4 regions of the Streptomyces corchorusii genome follow, and region 4 is predicted to be linked to each of the others. Evidence: riboswitches for the same ligand, from Rfam matches in the RefSeq annotation. Region 4 holds a riboswitch; each other region holds the start of a gene.
What was found. Region 4 has a riboswitch for cyclic di-AMP ahead of AQJ11_RS42490 (LysM peptidoglycan-binding domain-containing protein). Riboswitches for the same ligand answer to the same signal wherever they lie in the genome.
Positions count from the first base shown of each region.

Region 1 (5,095 bases), on a different contig from region 4:
GTGCCGCGACCCGGTTCCCAAGGCCCCGCCGGGAGCCGGGAGCGGGTCCCGGGCGGGTCACGGGATCCGCTGTGGGCGTACGCCCCGCGGGAACTTCGCCGAGGCCCCGCACGCTTTGCATACAGTGGCAGGAACGGCAGGAAAACCGCGGTTTCCATCAACCGCCTCCGCTCGCGAAGGGACGTACATGCCCATGGGTCACACGACCACAGCCGAGGCAGGCTCCGGGGGCCTGACAGCGACCGAGCACCGCCTGGCCAACGGTCTGCGCGTGGTGCTCTCCGAGGACCACCTGACCCCGGTGGCGGCGGTCTGCCTCTGGTACGACGTCGGCTCACGCCACGAAGTCAAGGGGCGTACCGGCCTGGCTCACCTCTTCGAGCACCTGATGTTCCAGGGCTCCGCGCAGGTCAAGGGGAACGGCCACTTCGAGCTGGTGCAGGGCGCCGGCGGCTCGCTGAACGGCACCACCAGCTTCGAGCGGACCAACTACTTCGAGACCATGCCCGCCCACCAGCTGGAGCTGGCGCTCTGGCTGGAGGCCGACCGCATGGGCTCGCTGCTGGCCGCCCTGGACGACGAGTCCATGGAGAACCAGCGGGACGTCGTCAAGAACGAGCGCCGCCAGCGCTACGACAACGTGCCGTACGGCACCGCCTTCGAGAAGCTGACCGCGCTCTCCTACCCGGAGGGCCACCCCTACCACCACACGCCGATCGGCTCGATGGCGGACCTGGACGCGGCCACCCTGGAGGACGCCCGCCAGTTCTTCCGCACCTACTACGCGCCGAACAACGCGGTGCTCTCCGTGGTCGGCGACATCGACCCCCAGCAGACGCTCGCGTGGATCGAGAAGTACTTCGGCTCCATCCCGTCCCACGACGGCAAGCCCGCCCCCCGCGACGGCTCCCTGCCGGACGTCATCGGCGAGCAGCTGCGCGAGGTCGTCGTGGAGGAGGTCCCGGCGCGTGCCCTGATGGCCGCCTACCGGCTCCCGCACGACGGCACGCGCGCGTGCGACGCGGCCGACCTCGCCCTGACCGTCCTGGGCGGCGGAGAGTCCTCCCGCCTGTACAACCGGCTGGTGCGCCGGGACCGGACGGCCGTCGCGGCCGGCTTCGGTCTGCTGCGACTGGCCGGCGCTCCCTCCATGGGCTGGCTGGACGTGAAGACCTCCGGTGACGTCGAGGTGCCGGTCATCGAGGCCGCCATCGACGAGGAGCTGGCCCGGTTCGCCGCGGAGGGCCCCACGGCCGAGGAGATGGAGCGCGCCCAGGCCCAGCTGGAGCGCGAGTGGCTGGACCGGCTCGGCACGGTCGCCGGCCGCGCCGACGAACTGTGCCGGTACGCGGTCCTGTTCGGCGACCCGCAGCTCGCCCTGACCGCGGTCAAGCGCGTCCTGGAGGTGACCCCGCAGGAGGTCCAGGAGGTCGCCAAGGCCCGTCTGCGGCCCGACAACCGCGCGGTCCTCGTCTACGAGCCGAAGTCCCCGGAGTCCGTCCCGGACGCCGGGGTCCCCGAGGACCCGGAGCAGGAAGCGACCGTCGAGGCGGGCCGCGACGAGACCGAGAACGAGGAGACGGCCAAGTGACCGAGCTCGCCACCATGGACTTCCACCCCCAGCCGCGGCCCGGCGAGGCCAAGCCGTGGGCGTTCCCGGCGCCCGAGCGCGGCACGCTGGACAACGGCCTGACCGTGCTGCGCTGCCACCGCCCGGGCCAGCAGGTCGTCGCCGTCGAGGTGCTGCTGGACGCGCCGCTGGACGCCGAGCCGGCCGGCCTGGACGGCGTCGCCACGATCATGGCGCGGGCCTTCTCCGAGGGCACCGACAAGCACTCCGCCGAGGAGTTCGCCGCCGAGCTGGAGCGCGCGGGCGCCACCCTCGACGCGCATGCCGACCACCCCGGCGTGCGGCTCAGCCTGGAGGTCCCGGCCTCCCGCCTGGCCAAGGGCCTCGGCCTGCTCGCCGACGCCCTGCGCGCGCCCGCCTTCGCCGCGAGCGAGGTCGAGCGGCTGGTCCGCAACCGCCTGGACGAGATCCCGCACGAGCTGGCCAACCCCTCCCGCCGGGCCGCCAAGGAGCTCTCCAAGGAGCTGTTCCCGGCGACCTCGCGCATGTCCCGTCCGCGCCAGGGCACCGAGGAGACGGTCGAGAAGATCGACGAGGCGGCCGTACGCGCCTTCTACGACCGTCATGTGCGGCCCGCCACGGCCACCGTGGTCGTCGTCGGCGACCTGACCGGCGCCGACCTGGACGCGCTGCTGGGCGACACCCTGGGCGCCTGGACCGGCACCCCGGGCGAGCCCCGGCCGGTGCCGCCGGTGACCGCCGACGACACCGGGCGCGTGGTCATCGTGGACCGGCCCGGCGCGGTCCAGACCCAGCTGCTCATCGGCCGGATCGGTCCCGACCGGCACGACCGGGTGTGGCCCGCCCAGGTGCTCGGCACGTACTGCCTCGGCGGCACCCTCACCTCCCGCCTGGACCGGGTGCTGCGCGAGGAGAAGGGCTACACCTACGGCGTGCGGTCCTTCGGGCAGGTCCTGCGGTCCGCGCCGGACGGCACGGGCGCGGCGATGCTCGCCATCAGCGGCTCCGTGGACACCCCGAACACCGGCCCGGCGCTGGACGACCTGTGGAAGGTGCTGCGCACGGTCGCGGCGGACGGTCTGACCGACGCCGAGCGGGACGTCGCCGTGCAGAACCTGGTCGGTGTGGCGCCGCTGAAGTACGAGACCGCGGCGGCCGTCGCGAGCACGCTGGCGGACCAGGTCGAGCAGCATCTGCCCGACGACTTCCAGGCGAGGCTGTACCAGCAGTTGGCGGCCACGGGCACGGTGGAGGCCACCGCGGCCGTGGTGAACGCCTTCCCGGTGGACCGCCTGGTGACCGTCCTCGTCGGGGACGCGTCGCAGATCAAGGCGCCGGTGGAGGCGCTGGGCATCGGTGAAGTGACCGTGGTGGCGGCCGAGTAGGCGACCGCGGTGGCGGCCGGACGACGGCACGCGCGCGTGGGGCCCTGGCGACCTACGGGTCGTCAGGGCCCCACGCTGTTCCACTCCGTCCGCCAGATGCCCGTTTTGGGGCGGAGGTTGCCTGTCTGCCCTGTGGGATGCGCTACAAAATCCGGGATGTGTTTGAGGATTGACAGCGTGCTTGCGTAGTTTCGTCCGGGCTGTTCGTCAGGCAGTGCGCCGCACCCGCGGCACCGGACAGTCATCGCCGAGTCCCCGTACGGCGCGAGCCAGGGGAGCCGGGGACCCACCGTCCCTGGGGTGAATCGGGCGCCCGCGCTGCTGCGAGGGGGCCCGTAGGAGACCTTCCTGCTCCGAACCCGTCAGCTAACCCGGTAGGCGAGAGGGAAGGAAAGGACCAGCCACTTCATGGCGTTCATGTGCGCCACCGGGAAGCACCGCAAGCCCGGCCGGGTCAAGCGGACCACCGTCCAGGCGGCCGGCGTCGCGGCCCTCACCACCACCGGTGTGATCGGCACCCTCGCCGCCTCCCCGGCGCTCGCCGCCGAGACATCCACGGAGCAGACCGGCCTCACCCCGGTCGTCGCCGTGTCCGAGGACGTCGCCGACGAGATCGACGCGCAGGCCGCCGCGCAGCAGCAGGCCGCCGAACAGAAGGCGGCCGAGGAGGCCGCGGCGAAGGCGGCGGCGAAGCGGGCCGAGGAGGTCCGCGCCGCCAAGGCCCGGGCGGCCCGGGAGGCGGAGCGCAAGCGGCTGAACGCCTTCGTGGCCCCCATCGTGCACTCCTACGTCTCCACCGCCTACCGGGCCAGCAGCTCCCTGTGGTCCTCCGGTGCGCACACCGGCATCGACTTCCACGCGGCCAGCGGCACGGCCGTCCACGCGGTGGGCTCCGGCACGGTCGTCTCCGCGGGCTGGGGCGGCGCGTACGGCAACCAGGTCGTGATCCGCATGGCCGACGGCATGTACACCCAGTACGGCCACCTGTCGTCCATCGGGGTCGCGGTGGGCCAGAAGGTCGTCCCGGGCCAGCAGATCGGCCTGTCCGGCGCCACCGGCAACGTCACCGGTCCGCACCTCCACTTCGAGGTGCGCACGACCCCCGAGTACGGCTCGGACGTCGACCCCGTCGCCTACCTCCGCAAGCACGGCGTGCACGTCTGACACCGACCGCACGGCTGTCCGAGGCCCCGGCTCACCGAGCCGGGGCTTTCGCCGTTTTTCACGGTGTCCGCCGGATCCGCTGTCCAAAAAATCGCCATGGATTAGGGTCCGCCGTCGGAAATTCCGGTTCGTTGGAATAGAGTCTCGGAACACGCGTCCATCGTCGACGTTTCACGGGGATTAAGACGGAGGTCGGTCATGCGTATTCCGGCGCACTCGGTGTGCACGGCCATCCGGGACGACATCGTCGCGGGTGTCTACGAGCGCGGCAGCCGCCTCACCGAGGAAGTCCTGGCCCGCCGCTACGGCGTCTCGCGCGTCCCCGTGCGCGAGGCCCTGCGCACCCTGGAGGCCGAGGGCTTCGTGGTGACGCGCCGGCACGCGGGCGCGTGCGTGGCCGAGCCGACCGAGCAGGAGGCCGCCGACCTGCTGGAGATGCGGACGCTGCTGGAGCCGCTGGGCGCCGCCCGGGCCGCCCAGCGGCGCACCGAGGCGCACCTGAAAGTGCTGCGCGGTCTGGTCCGGCTGGGCCAGGAGCGGGCCCGCAGGGGCAGCAACGAGGACCTGCGCTCGCTGGGCGGCTGGTTCCACGAGACGCTGGCCCAGGCCTCCGGCAGCACCTCGCTGACCTCGATGCTCACCCAGTTGCGGCACAAGATCGCCTGGATGTACACGGTGGAGGCGCCGGTCGGCCCGGTGGAGTCCTGGACGGAGCACGGTGCCATCGTGGACGCGGTGGCGCGTGGCGACGCGGAGCGCGCGCGGGCGCTCACGGCGCTGCACGCCGAGCGTGCGACGGGGGCGCACCGATTGCGGTTTTCTCCCGCCACGGAGCGCGTGAGGACTTCGCAACATGCCGTAAACATGCCGGGCCCGCGGCATTAACAAGGGCACCGTATACAAAGAAGAGGCATTTCCCGTCGGGGTATTTCCTGCTGCCCCGAATTCATCGTGC
Region 1 is NZ_KQ948361.1:221,904-226,998, reverse strand. Features, by position in the region: gene AQJ11_RS28215 (M16 family metallopeptidase) at 188-1,591, shown strand; gene AQJ11_RS28210 (M16 family metallopeptidase) at 1,588-2,976, shown strand; cyclic di-AMP (ydaO/yuaA leader) riboswitch at 3,212-3,372, shown strand; gene AQJ11_RS28205 (M23 family metallopeptidase) at 3,385-4,140, shown strand; gene AQJ11_RS28200 (GntR family transcriptional regulator) at 4,339-5,025, shown strand.
Region 1: another riboswitch for cyclic di-AMP. It lies ahead of AQJ11_RS28205 (M23 family metallopeptidase); the one in region 4 lies ahead of AQJ11_RS42490 (LysM peptidoglycan-binding domain-containing protein).

Region 2 (5,095 bases), on a different contig from region 4:
GATGTGGCCCGGCCCGCGTTGGAGTACGCGAGCAGGGCGTCCGTTCCGCCGCCCGGCCAGTGGGGGGCGGCGGCGCCGTACGGGTATCCGGCGGTGCCGTACCCCGCGTACAACCCGTACCGGACGTAGTCACGGGGGCTGACGGGGGTCCTCCGGCACCGCCGGGCCGCACCGTCGCGCGGGGGACGGGCTAGGCGGACGCCTCCGTCAGGCGGGCCACCTCGGTCTCCGTCAGCTTCAGCTCCGCCACCCCCAGCAGCGCCGGAAGCTGTTCCACCGTCCTCGCCGAGGCGATCGGGGCCGTGACCGTGGGCTGGGCGGCGAGCCAGGCCAGGGCGACCGTGGCGACCGGGGCCTCGTGGGCCGCGGCGATCTCGTCCAGGGCCGCGAGGACCTTCTGGCCGCGCTCGGACTCCGCGTGCTTCTGCGCTCCTTCGGCGCGGGCGCTGTCGACGGTCTTGCCGGGCCGGTACTTGCCGGTGAGGAAGCCCGAGGCGAGGGAGAAGTACGGGACGGCGGACAGGCCCTCGCGGGCGACGAGGTCCTGCAACGGGCCCTCGTAGGTGTCCCGGGAGACCAGGTTGTAGTGCGGCTGGACGGCGACGTAGCGGGCGAGGCCCTCGCGGTCGGAGAAGTCCAGGGAGGCCCGCAGCCGCTCGGGGCTGATGTTGGAGGCGGCGATGTGCCGCACCTTTCCGGCCTTCACCAGCTCGTCCAGCGCGCCGATGATCTCCTCGACCGGCACCTCGGGCTTGTCGTAGTGGGTGTAGTAGAGGTCGATGTGGTCGGTGCCCAGGCGGCGCAGGGAGGCGTCGGCGGCGGCCTTGATGTTGGCGGCGGACAGGCCCTGGTACTCGGGGTGCTGGCTGACCTTGGTGGCGATGACGACCTCGGAGCGGTTGCCGCGGGCCTTGACCCACTTGCCGATGATCGTCTCCGACTCGCCGCCCTGGTTGCCCTCGATCCAGGCGGAGTAGGAGTCGGCGGTGTCGACGAAGTTGCCGCTCGCCGCGGTGTAGGCGTCGAGAACGGCGAAGGAGGTCTGTTCGTCGGCGGTCCAGCCGAACACGTTGCCGCCGAGGGAGAGCGGGAAGACCTCAAGATCGGAAGAACCGAGTTTACGAAGTGACGTCATACGTCATGTCAACACCGGCGGTGGGTGATCGCATCCCACCGCCGGGGCCGAGTTCCCGCCAAGTTCCCGCGAGGGGCGGGCCGTCAGGGGGTGAGGCCCTTGTCGCGCAGCCACGCCATCGGGTCGATGCCGGTGGGCTGGCCGTCGGGGTGGACCTCCATGTGGAGGTGCGGGCCGGTGACGTTGCCGGTCGCGCCGACGCGGCCGATGACCTCGCCGGTGGCCACCTTCTGGCCGACGGAGACGCTGATCGAGGACTGGTGGCAGAACCACAGCTCGGTGCCGTCGTCCAGGGTGAGGATCGTGCGGTAGCCGTAGGAGCCGGCCCAGCCCGCCTCGGTGATCGTGCCGCTGTGCACGGCCTTGATCAGGGTTCCGGTGGGTGCGGCGAAGTCGAGGCCGGTGTGGTAGCCGGAGGACCACATCCCGCCGGCCTGGCCGAAGGTCGAGGTGATCGTGTACGAGGAGGTGGGCAGCGTGTACTGCTCGGCCAGCTTCGCCAGCCGCTCCTCCTCGGCCTTCTTCTCGGCGGCGGCCTCCGCCTTCTCCTTGGCCGCGGCGGCCTTGGCGGCGGCCTCCTTCTCGGCCTGGGCGGCGGCGTCGGCGCTCTGCTTCTCGGCCGCGGCGACCGCGGCGGCGGTGGCCTTGCTCTCGGCCTGGCCCTGCTGCTGCTCGGCCTGGGCCATGATCCGGTTGCGCAGCGCCTCGCCCGCGTCGGCGCCGTCCTCGCCGGCGGCCGTGGTCACGCCGACGGTGCTCAGCGTGGCCGTGGCGGCCTGGGCCGGCTGGTGGTCGGCGGAGTCGTCGCCGAAGAGGGAGCCGACCGAGGGCAGGTCCGGCAGGGAGATGGAGACCGGCGGCTTGCCGGTGTTGGCGCTGGCCATGCCGCCCGCGCCGACCGCGGCCATGACGCCGACGCCCAGGACGGTGGAGCTGCGCGCGAAGCCGCCGCGCTGCTTGGCGACGCGGTGCCGGCCGCGCACCGGGGCGACGGACTCCTCGGTGGGGTTCCACTCCTCCCAGGGGCCCTCCTCGGCCTGGTAGGCGCCGTACCCGAAGGTCTCGGGCTCGCGCTGTGCCGGTATGAACGGGGCTTCTGGGACAGGCCGGTTGGACGCCACGCGGGCGTACTCCTTTCCTTCCTTTCGCCTACCGGGTTAGCTGACGGGTTCGGAGCAGGAAGGTCTCCTACGCGCGTATACCGGTCGTGGACTCCGTGAGTTCACGGCGGCATCCGCGTGATTCACCCCAGGGTGGTGGTTCCCCGGCTCCCTTGCGGGATTCGGCGTGTGCGCACGGAGCCGCCTCTTGTGACGGCTGTGACGACCGCGCTGCGTTATCGAACGTTAATAGACTTGCCAGTCACTTTCCAAGCCGTTCGGCTTGATCATTCGCGTCTTTACCGGCGGAGTTATCGGCCACTACCCCGTCAAAGCGGGCGAGTTGACCGGGCGCCGGCCCGGTTCAGCAGTCACCTTCGGTTTTGATGGTGACTCAGATGTTATGCGGACGGCGCTCGCCCGGTGACCGTCGGTGACGTCGCGGGCCGTCGTACGGCGAGGAGCGCCATGTCGTCGGTCATGCCGCCCCCGGAGTGCCGGCGCACCTCCTCGGCGAGCCGGCCGACCAGCGCCGCCGGGCCGGGGAAGGTGCGCCCCGCGAGCCGCCGTGCGGGGTCGTAGAACCGGCCGTGGGCGTCCCGGGCCTCGGACAGGCCGTCGGTGTGGAACAGCAGGGTCGCGCCGCTCGGGAAGGCGGTCTCGGTGGCCCGGTCCGGCCACAGGCCGAGGTCGCCCATGCCGAGCGGCAGCGCGGGCTCGGCGGGGGCCAGGGTGCGCAGGGTGCCGTCGGCGTGCAGCAGCAGCGGTGGCGGATGGCCGCGGTTGACGATCCGTACGACGCCGTCGCCGTGCGGGAGTTCGGCGAGGACCGCGGTGGTGAACCCCTCGAAGGCGTCGATCCCGTCGCGCCGGGTGCCCTCGCGGGCCAGCGCCCGCTCCAGTCGCTCGGCGACCGCCTCCAGCGTGGCCTCCTGCTCGGCCGCCTCCCGGAACGCGCCGATCACCACGGCCACCGCGGCGACCGCGCCCATGCCCTTGCCGCGCACGTCCCCGACGACCAGCCGGACGCCGTACGGGCTGTCCTGCACCGCGTACAGGTCGCCGCCGATGAACGCGTCCTGCCGTGCCGCCTCGTAGCAGGCGGCGATCTCGTAGCCGCCGATCCGCTCGTCCGGCTCCGGCAGGACGGCCCGCTGGGCGGCCTCGGCGATCTCCCGGGCGGAGGCGAGCCGCCGGTCGCCGCGGCGGACCACCCGGTTGATGGCGACGGCCAGCAGGGCGACCGTCGCGACGGTGACCACGTCGGTGAGGGTGCCCACGGCCGGATGGACCCCGGCGTCGGTGTGCACGGCGTAGGCGGCGGCGAGGGAGGCGAGGCCGGTCAGGACGGTGGTGCGCAACGACGACAAGGGCGCGGCGACCAGCGGGGCCGCGGTGAAGAACGGGACGGCCGTGAAGTCGTCCGGGGCGAGCAGGCCGTACAGGACACCGCAGACGATGAGCAGGGCGGGCAGGGTGCGGGCCAGGGCACGGGGGCCCGGACGGCGGCGGGCGCGCACCGGCACCGGTGCGTCCCCGAGGCCCGGGTCGGGCACGGGGTCGCCGGGAAGCCGGCCGCCCGCCCTGGCGTACGGGCTCTCCTCCACCTTTCCAGGGCGCACCGCGTGTCTCCCGGTTGTCCGACGTACCTCCAGGTTTCCGGGCCCCGGAGCGGGCGGCGACCGGTGTGGGCCGAAAGGGGTGTGCGAGCGGTCCCGCGCATGGCGTACACTGGAGTCACAACGACGCGGGGTGGAGCAGCTCGGTAGCTCGCTGGGCTCATAACCCAGAGGTCGCAGGTTCAAATCCTGTCCCCGCTACTGAAGACTCAGGGCCCGGAATCCAGCGGATTCCGGGCCCTGAGTCGTTTCCGGCCCCGGGCCGGGCGGGCGCTCACAGCAAGTGGGCGTTCGGCGCCTTGGCGAGCTCCTCCAGCTCGGGAAGCACGACGACCCGCGCGCCCCCCGCGACCAGGACCCCGCTTCCGTCGGCCCCCGCCACGAACGTGTCCGGCTCACGCCACGCGGTGACCACCCTGCGCACCCCGGCCCGGAGGATCAGCTCGGCACAGGGCGCCGGCCGGGACGCGCGCCGGGCGCAGGGCTCCAGGCTGCTGTACACCGTGGCGCCGGTGATCCGCGCGTCGGCGGGAGCGATCTTCGCGAGCGCCGCCTCCTCCGCGTGCACGACCGGATCGGCGCCCTCGCGGGAGTACCCCCGCGACAGCTCCGTACCGTCGGCGGCCACCACCACCGCACCGACGCTGAACGCCGTCTCCGACGGCGGGCACAGCGCCGCCAGTTCACAGGCGGTGCGCAGCCAGTGGCGGTCGGCGGCGGTGGCGACCGCCCCGGTGCCGGGCGCCGTCGGCACGTACCGCATGAGCACGACGTCCTCGATCCGGCGGGTGTCGAGCAGGCGCAGCCGTCCGGGCTGGTAGGCCCCCGGCCCGAACAGGCGGGGCGCCGCGGGGTCGCCGACGAACAGGGGGGCGAGGACCAGCTGGAGTTCGTCGGCGAGGCCCTGGTGCAGGAGCTGGGTGTGGACCGTGCCGCCGCCCTCGACCATCAGACGGCCGACGCCGCGCACGTCGTGCAGGTGCTCCAGCAGGGCCCGCCAGTCCAGGACGGGACCGAGCGGAACGACGTCGGCGGTGCTCCCGAGGCGGCGGGCGGCCCGCTCGGCGCCCTGGTCGGTGGTGTAGACGATCTTGTCACCGCCGGTGTGCCAGAACCTGGCGTCCGGGTCGAGGTCGCCGGTGGCGGTGACCGTGACCTTCAGGGGGTACTCCGGCTTGCCGCCCGCCACCCGGGCCGCGCGCCGCTCGGCGGAGTTGACCAGCAGGCGGGGGTTGTCGGCG
Region 2 is NZ_KQ948386.1:1,507-6,601, reverse strand. Features, by position in the region: gene AQJ11_RS44265 (PrsW family intramembrane metalloprotease) at 1-129, shown strand, start outside; gene AQJ11_RS44260 (aldo/keto reductase) at 191-1,135, opposite strand; gene AQJ11_RS44255 (M23 family metallopeptidase) at 1,219-2,256, opposite strand; cyclic di-AMP (ydaO/yuaA leader) riboswitch at 2,267-2,433, opposite strand; gene AQJ11_RS44250 (PP2C family protein-serine/threonine phosphatase) at 2,637-3,857, opposite strand; tRNA gene AQJ11_RS44245 (tRNA-Met) at 3,982-4,055, shown strand; gene AQJ11_RS44240 (dihydrofolate reductase family protein) at 4,129-5,095, opposite strand, start outside.
Region 2: another riboswitch for cyclic di-AMP. It lies ahead of AQJ11_RS44255 (M23 family metallopeptidase); the one in region 4 lies ahead of AQJ11_RS42490 (LysM peptidoglycan-binding domain-containing protein).

Region 3 (5,095 bases), on a different contig from region 4:
CGCCCGGCTCCGGCTGCGTGGCGGACGGCTCGTCCATCGGCTCCCCTCGGTTCATCCGGTTCGTCTCATCCGGTGCGGTGCGCCCGGGGGGTCACTTCCCCGCGTCGGCCGCCTTCACCAGCGCCTCCTTGGTCACCGTGCCCGCGTACACCTTGCCGTCGTCGGTGATCAGGGCGTTGACCAGGCGGGTGGAGAAGACCGTGCCCTTGCCGAACTTCCCGGAGACCGGGTCGCCCAGCGAACCGAGGAAGCCGCCGAGGTCACCGCCCTGGGAGCCGGTCGGCAGGCCGCCCTTGGCGCCGGTGTCGAAGGTGGCGACGGAGGTCCAGCCCTTGCCCAGCACCTTCAGCCCGTCCTTGCCCGCCAGGCCCCCGGCGAAGTCCTCGCCGTGCTTCGGGGTGTGCTCCCGGGCCCCGGGGGCGTCCTTCTCCTCGGTGACCTTCGCGCCCTTGGGCGGCGTGAAGTCGAACGTGGAGGCGGCCGGCCGGGCGAAGGAGACCTGGGTGAAGCCCGCGTCGAGGACGGCGGCGCCGCCGCTGCTCGGGGTCAGCGTGAACTTCAGCGGCATGCCGGTCTTCGCGTCCACGGCGATGCTGATGGCGCCGACCGTGGTGCCGGACTGCTTGGGCCGGATCAGCAGCTTGTAGGCGTCGCGCCCGGCGACCTGCGCGGTGCCGTCGACGGTGACGGACGTGGTGTCGTCCACCGACTTCAGGGCCTGGTCGGCGAAGTCCTTGGGGGTGGCCGGCGGCTCGCCCTCGCGGTCCTTGCCGGAGCCGGCCCCGGTGGAGTGGTAGACCTCGTTGCTCTTGCTGTCGTAGCCCCAGACGTCCTTGCCGTTGTGGATGAGGCTGTACTCGGCGCCGCTCTCCAGCAGCGACAGTTTCTGCCGGTCCGGGCCGTCGGCGGCGACGCGCAGGGTGTGCGTGCCGGAGACCAGCTCGGTGAGCTTGGCCTGCGGGTCGGCGGAGGAGCCGTCGCCCGAGCCGCCGCGGCCCGAGCCGGACATCAGGCCGTCCTCCAGGCCGCCGAGGTCGGGCAGGCCGAGATCGGTGCTGATCTTCACCGTGCCGGACAGCCGCTGCACGTCCGACGCGGCGATCTTCTCGATGAGCTGCTGCGCGCTGATCTTCGGCAGGTCGGGGTCACCGGAGTCGGCGAGCGCCGGGACCAGCCCGATCGTGGCCGCCGCCACCCCCACCACCGCGACCGGCACGGCGTACCGGGCGGCCTTGCGCCGGCCGGTACGCGGGTGCTCGTCGTGCGCGGCGCCCACTGCGTCGTCGGATTCGTACGGTGCCATGTGTGCCTTACCTCCGTCGTCGGCGGCGGCTGTCCTCACGCTGGTCCGCTGCTCCGCTGGTCCACCCTGAGCCGCCATTCTCACCCGAAACGGTGAGGAGTGGTGATTTCCGTGGTGTCCATCTGACCAAATCGGCTGTGCACAAGCGTCAGACCTCGGAGCCAACTCCGTCTACACCTGCGGTATGACACCCGGCGGTGGTTCCTCCACCCGACCCGTAGGGGTCGTGCCGGATGCCGGGGCCCGTACGGGTGACCGGCCGGGTGACCGGCCAGGTCAGCCGGCGCGGTGCACGACCGCGTCGCACAGCTCGATCAGCGCCGCCTTGGCATCGCACTCGCGCAGCGGGGCGAGCGCGGCCCGCGCCTCCTCCGCGTACCGCACGGTGTCCCGGCGGGCCTGCTCCAGCGCGGGGTGCGCGCGCAGCGCGGCCAGCGCCTGGGCGTGCCGGGCGTCGTCGCTGAGGTCGGAGTCCAGCAGCTCGCACAGCGCGACGTCCTCGGGCAGGCCCAGCCGGGCGGCCCGCTCGCGCAGCCGGAGCACCGGCAGGGTCGGGATACCCTCACGCAGGTCGGTGCCCGGGGTCTTGCCGGACTCGTGGGAGTCGGAGGCGATGTCCAGGACGTCGTCCGCGAGCTGGAAGGCGACGCCGAGCCGTTCGCCGTACTGGGTGAGGACGTCGACGACCGTCTCGTCCGCGCCGGACATCATCGCGCCGAACCGGCACGACACCGCCACCAGGGAGCCCGTCTTGCCGGCGAGCACGTCCAGATAGTGCTCGACCGGGTCTCGGCCGTCCGAGGGACCCGCGGTCTCCAGGATCTGGCCGGTGACGAGCCGTTCGAACGCGAGTGCCTGCACCCGGACCGCCTCGGGGCCGAGGTCGGCGAGGATCTGGGAGGCGCGGGCGAAGAGGAAGTCGCCGGTGAGGACCGCGACGGAGTTGCCCCAGCGCGTGTTGGCGCTGTCCACGCCACGCCGTACGGCCGCCTCGTCCATGACGTCGTCGTGGTAGAGCGTGGCCAGATGGGTCAGCTCCACGACGACGGCCGAGGGCACCACGCCCGGCGCGTAGGGGTCGCCGAACTGGGCGGCGAGCATCACGAGGAGTGGCCGGAACCGCTTCCCGCCCGCCCGCACGAGGTGCTGCGCGGCCCCCGTGATGAACGGGACCTCGCTCTTGGTGGCTTCGAGCAAGCCTTCCTCGACAGCCGCCAATCCGGCCTGGACATCGGCTTCCAGAGCCTGGTCCCGCACGCTCAGCCCGAACGGCCCGACGACGGTCACGAGGGGTCTCCTGTCTGCTGGTGTCTGCTGGCGATTACGCGGTTTGTCGATAGGTCGCTGCCCTCACTCAAGTCAGCGTATCCGGTCCTCTTTCGATCACCGATAGCGCCCACCGGTCCAGCCCGGGCGATACCGGATCATGACCGGCATGGTTTTGATCACACAGTGTGAGCGGATTTTTATCCATATAGGAGTAATCCGGACACCGCGCCCGCACCTCCGCAACGACGCCCCTCATATGCCGGGTTCCACCATCTCCCCGACTTCAGGCGCGAATCCCCCTAATCCCCCATGTCCGAATTGAAACTGTTTGCTATTTCGTGAGTTGGGTCACGCGCCCGGCCGGCCCGCCCCCTCGGCCCGGCCGCCGTGACTCCTTGCCCTGTCGGCGAGTTGAGGATTGGCAACCGCAAAGGATCAAGCACCCCATACGCTGTCGATCAAGGTCAAATCGCACGTTGTATGAATCCGGCCCTTGTTCCCGACATGTGCTCTCGCATACGTTCCGGGCCGTCGGGCGGACGCCGAATCCTGCCGCCGCCCGCATACCCATCGACGAACTCATTCGTACGGCAGGAGCGGGGGACCCAGGTAAGCCGCCGGTCCGGAACGGCACACGCCGCGCCGGGACGGCTAGGGGTGAAGCCATGCCTCCGTCAGGAGCACGGCCGGGCACCTCCCCGCCCGAACCCGACAGCTCACCTCGCAGGCGCCGGAGAGGAACGCCCCCATGTCTGCTGTCGCCCAGCCCCGCCGTACCCGGAACAACCGCCTCGTCCGCGCGCTCACCGCCGCCGGCACCGGTGCCGCCGTCCTCGCCCTGCCGCTCATCGGCGCGGCCGACGCCTCCGCGGCCCCCAGCACCGCCACCACCACGGCGGCCACCACCCCCGCCGGCTACCCGGACAACCTCGACGGCTGGATCCGCGAGTCGCTGGCGATCATGGCCGAGAAGCACATCCCGGGTACCTACAACGGCATCTACCGCAACATCATCCGCGAGTCCTCGGGCAACCCGAAGGCCATCAACCTCTGGGACTCCAACGCCGCCAAGGGCATCCCCTCCAAGGGCCTGCTCCAGGTCATCGACCCGACGTTCAAGGCGTACCACGTGGCCGGCACGTCCTTCGACATCTACGACCCGGTCGCCAACATCACCGCCGCCTGCAACTACGCGGCCGCGCGGTACGGGTCCATCGACAACGTGTTCGGCGCGTACTGACCGGCACCGGCGGCCGGGCCGGGCGCTCCTGACATCCCGGTCAGCCGGCCGGGAAGAGTCCTTCGAGGACGACGGCGATGCCGTCGTCCTCGTTCGACAAGGTGACCTCGTCGGCCACCGCCTTGAGTTCCGGATGGGCGTTGGCCATGGCCACACCGCGCCCGGCCCATTCGAACATCGGGATGTCGTTGGGCATGTCGCCGAAGGCGAGGGCCCGTTCGGCGGCGATCCCGAGCCGTTCGGCGGCCAGCGCCAGCCCGGTCGCCTTCGTCACCCCGCACGGCTGGAGCTCCACCGTGCCCGGCCCCGACATGGTGACCGTCGCGAGCGAGCCCACCGCCGCACGGGCCACGGCCGCCAACTCGTCGTCGGACAGGGTGGCGTGCCGCAGCAGCACCTTGCTGATGGGCGCGCACCACAGGTCGTCCCGCCGGCCGACCCGCACCGCGGGCAGCGTCGGGTGGGGCATCCGGTAGCCGGGCTCGATGAGCGTGAGCCCGTCCACGCCGTCCTGGTCGACCGCCGCGTAGACCTGCCCCACCTCCGCCTCGATCTTGCCGAGCGCCGTCTCGGCCAGTTCCCGGTCCAGCCGGACCGACCACAGCAGACGGTCGGTCGCCGCGTCGTAGACCTGGGCCCCCTGCCCGCACACCGCGAGCCCGGCGCGGCCGAGGTCCGCGAGCAGCGGTCGCACCCGCGGGGCCGGGCGGCCCGTCACCACCAGGTGCCGGGCGCCGGCCCGTGCCACCCGCGCGAGCGCGGCGAGGGACCGGTCCGAGACGGTGTCGTCGCCGCGCAGCAGCGTCCCGTCCAGGTCAGTGGCGATCAGTGCATATGCCGGGGTGGGTGCCATGATCAGAGAATACGGACAGCACGCTCCGCCGACTCACCTCTCATTCCCCGCACTTACGTACCGCCCGCGCCCAACCGCTCGCCGTGGACGGCTCGGTGGGCGATGCGCAGCCGTGGGCCGCGGCCAGCCGGTGAGGCACTGCCCAAGAAACGCGGCTCGGCCGTAACGTGTGGCCCGACCACATGGAACGCAGTGCCATGCGTGGCCCGGATGAGAGTGAGGCAGCACCCCATGCCCCCCTTCGACGTCCCCGAGGGCGACCCCTTCGGTCCGCACAACCTCCCCTACGGCGTGTTCTCGCCCTCCGGCAGCACGGAGCGGAGGATCGGCGTCCGGCTCGGGAACCACGTCCTCGACGCGGGCGCCGCAGCCGCCGCGCTCGGCTCGCCCCACCAGCCGCTGCTCGCCCGGACCACCCTCAACCCGCTGC
Region 3 is NZ_KQ948354.1:557,914-563,008, forward strand. Features, by position in the region: gene AQJ11_RS12535 (ABC transporter ATP-binding protein) at 1-37, opposite strand, end outside; gene AQJ11_RS12540 (LolA family protein) at 92-1,303, opposite strand; gene AQJ11_RS12545 (polyprenyl synthetase family protein) at 1,580-2,590, opposite strand; cyclic di-AMP (ydaO/yuaA leader) riboswitch at 3,134-3,315, shown strand; gene AQJ11_RS12550 (transglycosylase SLT domain-containing protein) at 3,321-3,812, shown strand; gene AQJ11_RS12555 (Cof-type HAD-IIB family hydrolase) at 3,853-4,665, opposite strand; gene fahA (fumarylacetoacetase) at 4,897-5,095, shown strand, end outside.
Region 3: another riboswitch for cyclic di-AMP. It lies ahead of AQJ11_RS12550 (transglycosylase SLT domain-containing protein); the one in region 4 lies ahead of AQJ11_RS42490 (LysM peptidoglycan-binding domain-containing protein).

Region 4 (5,095 bases):
CTGATCCACAAGAAGCGCGAGGCGCTGCCCGCCGAGCCCGCGCCCGGCGAGGACCTGATCTCGGGCCTCATCCGCGCCTCCGACCACGGCGAGCACCTCACCGAGAACGAGGCCGCCGCCATGGCCTTCATCCTCCTGTTCGCCGGCTTCGAGACGACCGTCAACCTCATCGGCAACGGCACCTACGCCCTGCTCACGCACCCCGACCAGCGCCGGCGGCTGGAGGAGTCCCTGGCACGCCGGGAGACGGAGCTGCTGGCGACCGGCGTGGAGGAACTGCTGCGCTTCGACGGCCCGGTGGAGCTGGCCACCTGGCGGTTCGCCACCGAGCCGCTCACCATCGGCGGACAGCGGATCGCGCCGGGCGACCCGGTGCTCGTCGTGCTCGCCGCCGCCGACCGGGACCCGGAGCGGTTCGCCGACCCGGACGTGCTGGACCTCACCCGCCGCGACAACCAGCACCTCGGTTACGGCCACGGCATCCACTACTGCCTCGGCGCGCCGCTCGCCCGCCTGGAGGGCCAGACCGCGCTCTCCACCCTGCTCACCCGGCTGCCCGATCTGCGGCTCGCCGCGGACCCGGCCGAACTGCGCTGGCGCGGCGGACTCATCATGCGCGGCCTGCGCACCCTGCCGGTGGAGTTCACTCCCAGCGCCTGAGGCGCAGTGCCGGAACACACCGCCTGAACACACCGTCCGACCTGGTCCGGCACGGTCCCACACCGCCTCTTCAAGGAAAAATGACAGACATTCAACTATGTGATCTTCACGTGATCTGTGCGGCATGAACTTGTGACAAGTGATCGTCTGCCGATACGTTCACCCATCAGCGCGGCGACCGGCTCCATCCGCCGCGCCGGTCCTGCTGTCGCTCGAAAGGCTTCTGCATGCTCTCCGGGAACGGCCGACACCGTCGCCCCCGTCAGGCACCGGCTCTCCTCGTCGCGGCCGGAGTGACCGGCTCCGCCATCGCCATCCCGCTCCTCGGCGCGGCGAGCGCCAACGCGGCCGACGGCACCACATGGGACAAGGTGGCCGAGTGCGAGAGCGGCGGCTCCTGGAGCGCCGACACCGGCAACGGCTACTACGGCGGCCTCCAGATCTCGCAGGAGGACTGGAACGCCTACGGCGGCGGCCAGTACGCGGCCAGCCCCGACCAGGCCAGCCGCAACCAGCAGATCGCCGTCGCCGAGAAGATCCTCGCCGACAAGGGCACCACCCCCTGGGCCACCTGCGCCCTGTTGTCCGGTCTGACCGAGGACTCGGGTGCGACGCACGTCGACACGGGCGTCGGCGGTTCCGGTGGCTCGGGCGGCTCCGGCGGTTCGGGCAAAACGTCCGGATCGGCAGGAAACTCCGGTACATCCGGCACGTCCGGTTCCTCCGACAGCTCCGACTCGTCCGGTCTGCCGGATTCGTCGCCCTCCGCCGATGCGGACTCCGACACCAACTCCGGCTCCGGGAAGGGCTCCTCCTCGGACAAGACCACCACTCCGAGCGCCAAGCCGGACAAGGACGCCGGTGCGCCGACCGGGTCCAAGGGGGCCGACACCCCCAAGTCCGACAAATCCACCGCGCCGGACGCCGGAAGCCCGCAGGGGGCCGACAACTCGCCCACGGCAGCCCCGGACGCCGGCATCGGGGACAACCCGCAGCAGGCCGCGGGTTCCTGGAGCCTGGTCGACACCGGCTCCCTCGGCGGCGGACGGCACCGGGGTGCGAGCGCGGACGAGGGCGGGACGGACGAAAGCGTGACAAACGGTCAGAGCGCCTCGTCTTCCGGTCGGCACGCCTCCCGCGAGACGGACACGTACACCGTCCGCCAGGGCGACACCCTCGCCTCCATCGCCGACTCCCTTGACGTCGACGGCGGGTGGCGCGCGCTGTACGCCGGCAACAAGAAGGCCATCGGGACCGACCCGAACCACATCAGTGCCGGTCAGACCCTGGACGTCGGGGGCGAAACGGGCGGTAAGTAGGGGGAGTTGGCGCCCCGCTTAGCGCCTTAATGTCCGGTTTGGTGAAAGTGTGGGATGAGTCTCAGAAGCCCTGATCGTCTTTGAAATTCCGCCGATCACGTGTCTACGGTCGGGACCGCTCGTCACCACGAGCCCCGGCCGCCGCAACGCCGAATCCTGCCAGCGGTCGCCCGGGAACAGTCGTCGCGTCAAGCGCCGTAGGCAGGAGCGGGGGACCCAAGGTAAGTGCCGGGCCCGGCGGTTGACGCCGGAACCGGCTTGGGGTGAAGCCGCATCCCGCGTGAGCGGAGTGCGGCCGGGCAACTCAACCGGCCCGAACCCGACAGCTCACCTCGCAGGCGTCGGTGAGGGGATCGATCCATGCTGTTCTCCAGCAAGGGCAAGCACCGTCGTCCGTCCAAGGCCGTCCGCGCCATCGCGCTCGCCGGTGTCACCGGTGCCGCCGTCGCCGCTCCGCTGATGGCGGCCGGCAACGCCTCCGCCGCCACCGCCTCCCAGTGGGACGCGGTCGCCCAGTGCGAGTCCGGCGGCAACTGGTCCATCAACACCGGCAACGGCTACTACGGCGGGCTTCAGTTCTCCGCCTCCACCTGGGCCGCGTACGGCGGCACGCAGTACGCCGGCACCGCCGACAAGGCGAGCAAGGCGCAGCAGATCGCCGTCGCCGAGAAGGTCCTCTCCGCTCAGGGCAAGGGCGCCTGGCCGGTCTGCGGCACGGGCCTGTCCGGCACCCCGTACAACGGCTCCGCCCCGAGCACCTCCGCCCCGAGCACCTCCACGAACTCGGGCGGCTCCACCGCCACCCGCTCCACCGGCGAGCAGGCCGCCTCCCGCTCCGCCGAGCGTCCGGCCGCGAGCGCGAGCAAGAGCCCGAGCAAGACCGTCACCACCCCGACCGGCAAGAAGGTCAAGAAGGGCGACGGCGAGTACAAGGTCGTCACCGGTGACACCCTCAGCTCCATCGCCGAGAAGCACCACGTGCAGGGCGGCTGGCAGAAGCTGTTCGAGCTGAACAAGGACATCGTCGAGGACGCCAACCTGATCTACCCGGGTCAGCAGCTGCACCTGAAGTAAGCCCCCGGCCCCCGGCTCCCAGCCCGGGCACGGGCCCGCGCGTCCGCGCGGGCCCTGCCGAAGGCCCCCTGAGGGCCGCCCCCGTCCCCACGGGCTCCCCGCCCCGGTGCGTGTTCCCCCGTACGCACCGGGGCGGGGATTTTTGTGCCCGCCGGCCCTCGGACCCTTTGTTTCGGCGAGAAACAAAAGGTACCGTCGGCTTGTCCACGGGGCGGTCGGTCGGTGGCCGACGCCCCCGGGACGGTTAGGCTCTAGTCGCAAGGCACAGCCGTAAGGCACACCGCCCCGCACTTCCAGCGTCACATCCAAGAAGGAGATGCTCGTGCCGTCCATCGACGTCGTCGTAGCCCGGGAAATCCTGGACTCCCGAGGCAACCCCACGGTCGAGGTCGAGGTCGGCCTCGACGACGGCAGCACGGGTCGTGCCGCCGTCCCGTCCGGCGCCTCGACCGGCGCCTTCGAGGCCATCGAGCTCCGCGACGGCGACCCGAACCGCTACCAGGGCAAGGGCGTCGAGAAGGCCGTCCTCGCCGTGATCGAGCAGATCGGCCCGGAGCTGGTCGGTTACGACGCCACCGAGCAGCGCCTGATCGACCAGGCCATGTTCGACCTGGACGCCACCGACAACAAGGGCTCCCTCGGCGCCAACGCCATCCTCGGCGTCTCGCTCGCCGTCGCGCACGCCGCCTCCGAGGCCAGCGACCTCCCCCTCTTCCGCTACCTGGGCGGCCCGAACGCGCACCTGCTGCCGGTGCCGATGATGAACATCCTGAACGGCGGCTCGCACGCCGACTCCAACGTGGACATCCAGGAGTTCATGATCGCCCCGATCGGCGCGGAGTCCTTCTCCGAGGCCCTGCGCTGGGGCACCGAGGTCTACCACACCCTGAAGAAGGTCCTGAAGAGCAAGGGCCTGTCCACCGGCCTCGGCGACGAGGGCGGCTTCGCCCCGAACCTCGGCTCCAACCGTGAGGCCCTCGACCTCATCCTGGAGGCCATCAAGGAGGCCGGTTACATCGCCGGCCAGCAGATCGCCCTCGCGCTCGACGTGGCCGCCTCCGAGTTCTACAAGGACGGCAAGTACCTCTTCGAGGGCAAGGAGCGCTCCGCCGCCGAGATGACGGAGTACTACGAGGAGCTCGTGGCGGCCTACCCGCTCGTCTCCATCGAGGACCCGCTGTTCGAGGACGACTGGGCCGGCTGGAAGGTCATCACCGACAAGCTCGGCGACAAGGTCCAGCTGGTCGGCGACGACCTGTTCGTCACCAACCCCGAGCGCCTCGCCCGCGGCATCGAGGAGGGCGCGGCCAACGCCCTGCTGGTCAAGGTCAACCAGATCGGTTCGCTGACCGAGACCCTGGACGCCGTCGAGCTGGCCCAGCGCAACGGCTTCAAGTGCATGATGTCGCACCGCTCCGGCGAGACCGAGGACGTCACCATCGCCGACCTGGCCGTCGCCACCAACTGCGGCCAGATCAAGACCGGCGCCCCGGCCCGCTCCGAGCGCGTCGCCAAGTACAACCAGCTGCTGCGCATCGAGGAGATCCTCGACGACGCGGCGGTGTACGCGGGCCGCAGCGCGTTCCCGCGTTTCCGGGGCGGGATCTCCAAGGGCTGACCCAACCTGGCGTAAGGCTTAGCCAGTCGTACGTACGTCCCCGTACTCGGTCCCGTACCGTGTCCGGGGACGTACGCGCGTGTGAAAGGGGAGGCGGAGCGACAGATGGCCGTGAGGGACCGGGACCGTTTCTCCACCGCGACCAGGCTGCGGCTGCTCGGCGAGCAGACCGCGGCCCGCGTCTACCGCTCCCAGACCAAGCGGCAGGCCCGCCGATCCCGGCTCACCGGCCGCGCGGCCCTGCTCGCGCTGGTGCTGTGCACGATGATCGTCGCCCTCGCCTATCCGATGCGGCAGTACGTGTCGCAGCGCGAGCAGATCGCCGACCTCCAGCGGCAGCGGGAGCAGGCCCGTGAGCGCGTCGAGCAGCTGCGCGACCTGAAGGCGCGCTGGCAGGACGACGCCTACGCCGAGCAGCAGATCC
Region 4 is NZ_KQ948379.1:751-5,845, forward strand. Features, by position in the region: gene AQJ11_RS42480 (cytochrome P450 family protein) at 1-660, shown strand, start outside; gene AQJ11_RS42485 (LysM peptidoglycan-binding domain-containing protein) at 888-1,979, shown strand; cyclic di-AMP (ydaO/yuaA leader) riboswitch at 2,163-2,335, shown strand; gene AQJ11_RS42490 (LysM peptidoglycan-binding domain-containing protein) at 2,340-3,053, shown strand; gene eno (phosphopyruvate hydratase) at 3,370-4,671, shown strand; gene AQJ11_RS42500 (FtsB family cell division protein) at 4,777-5,095, shown strand, end outside.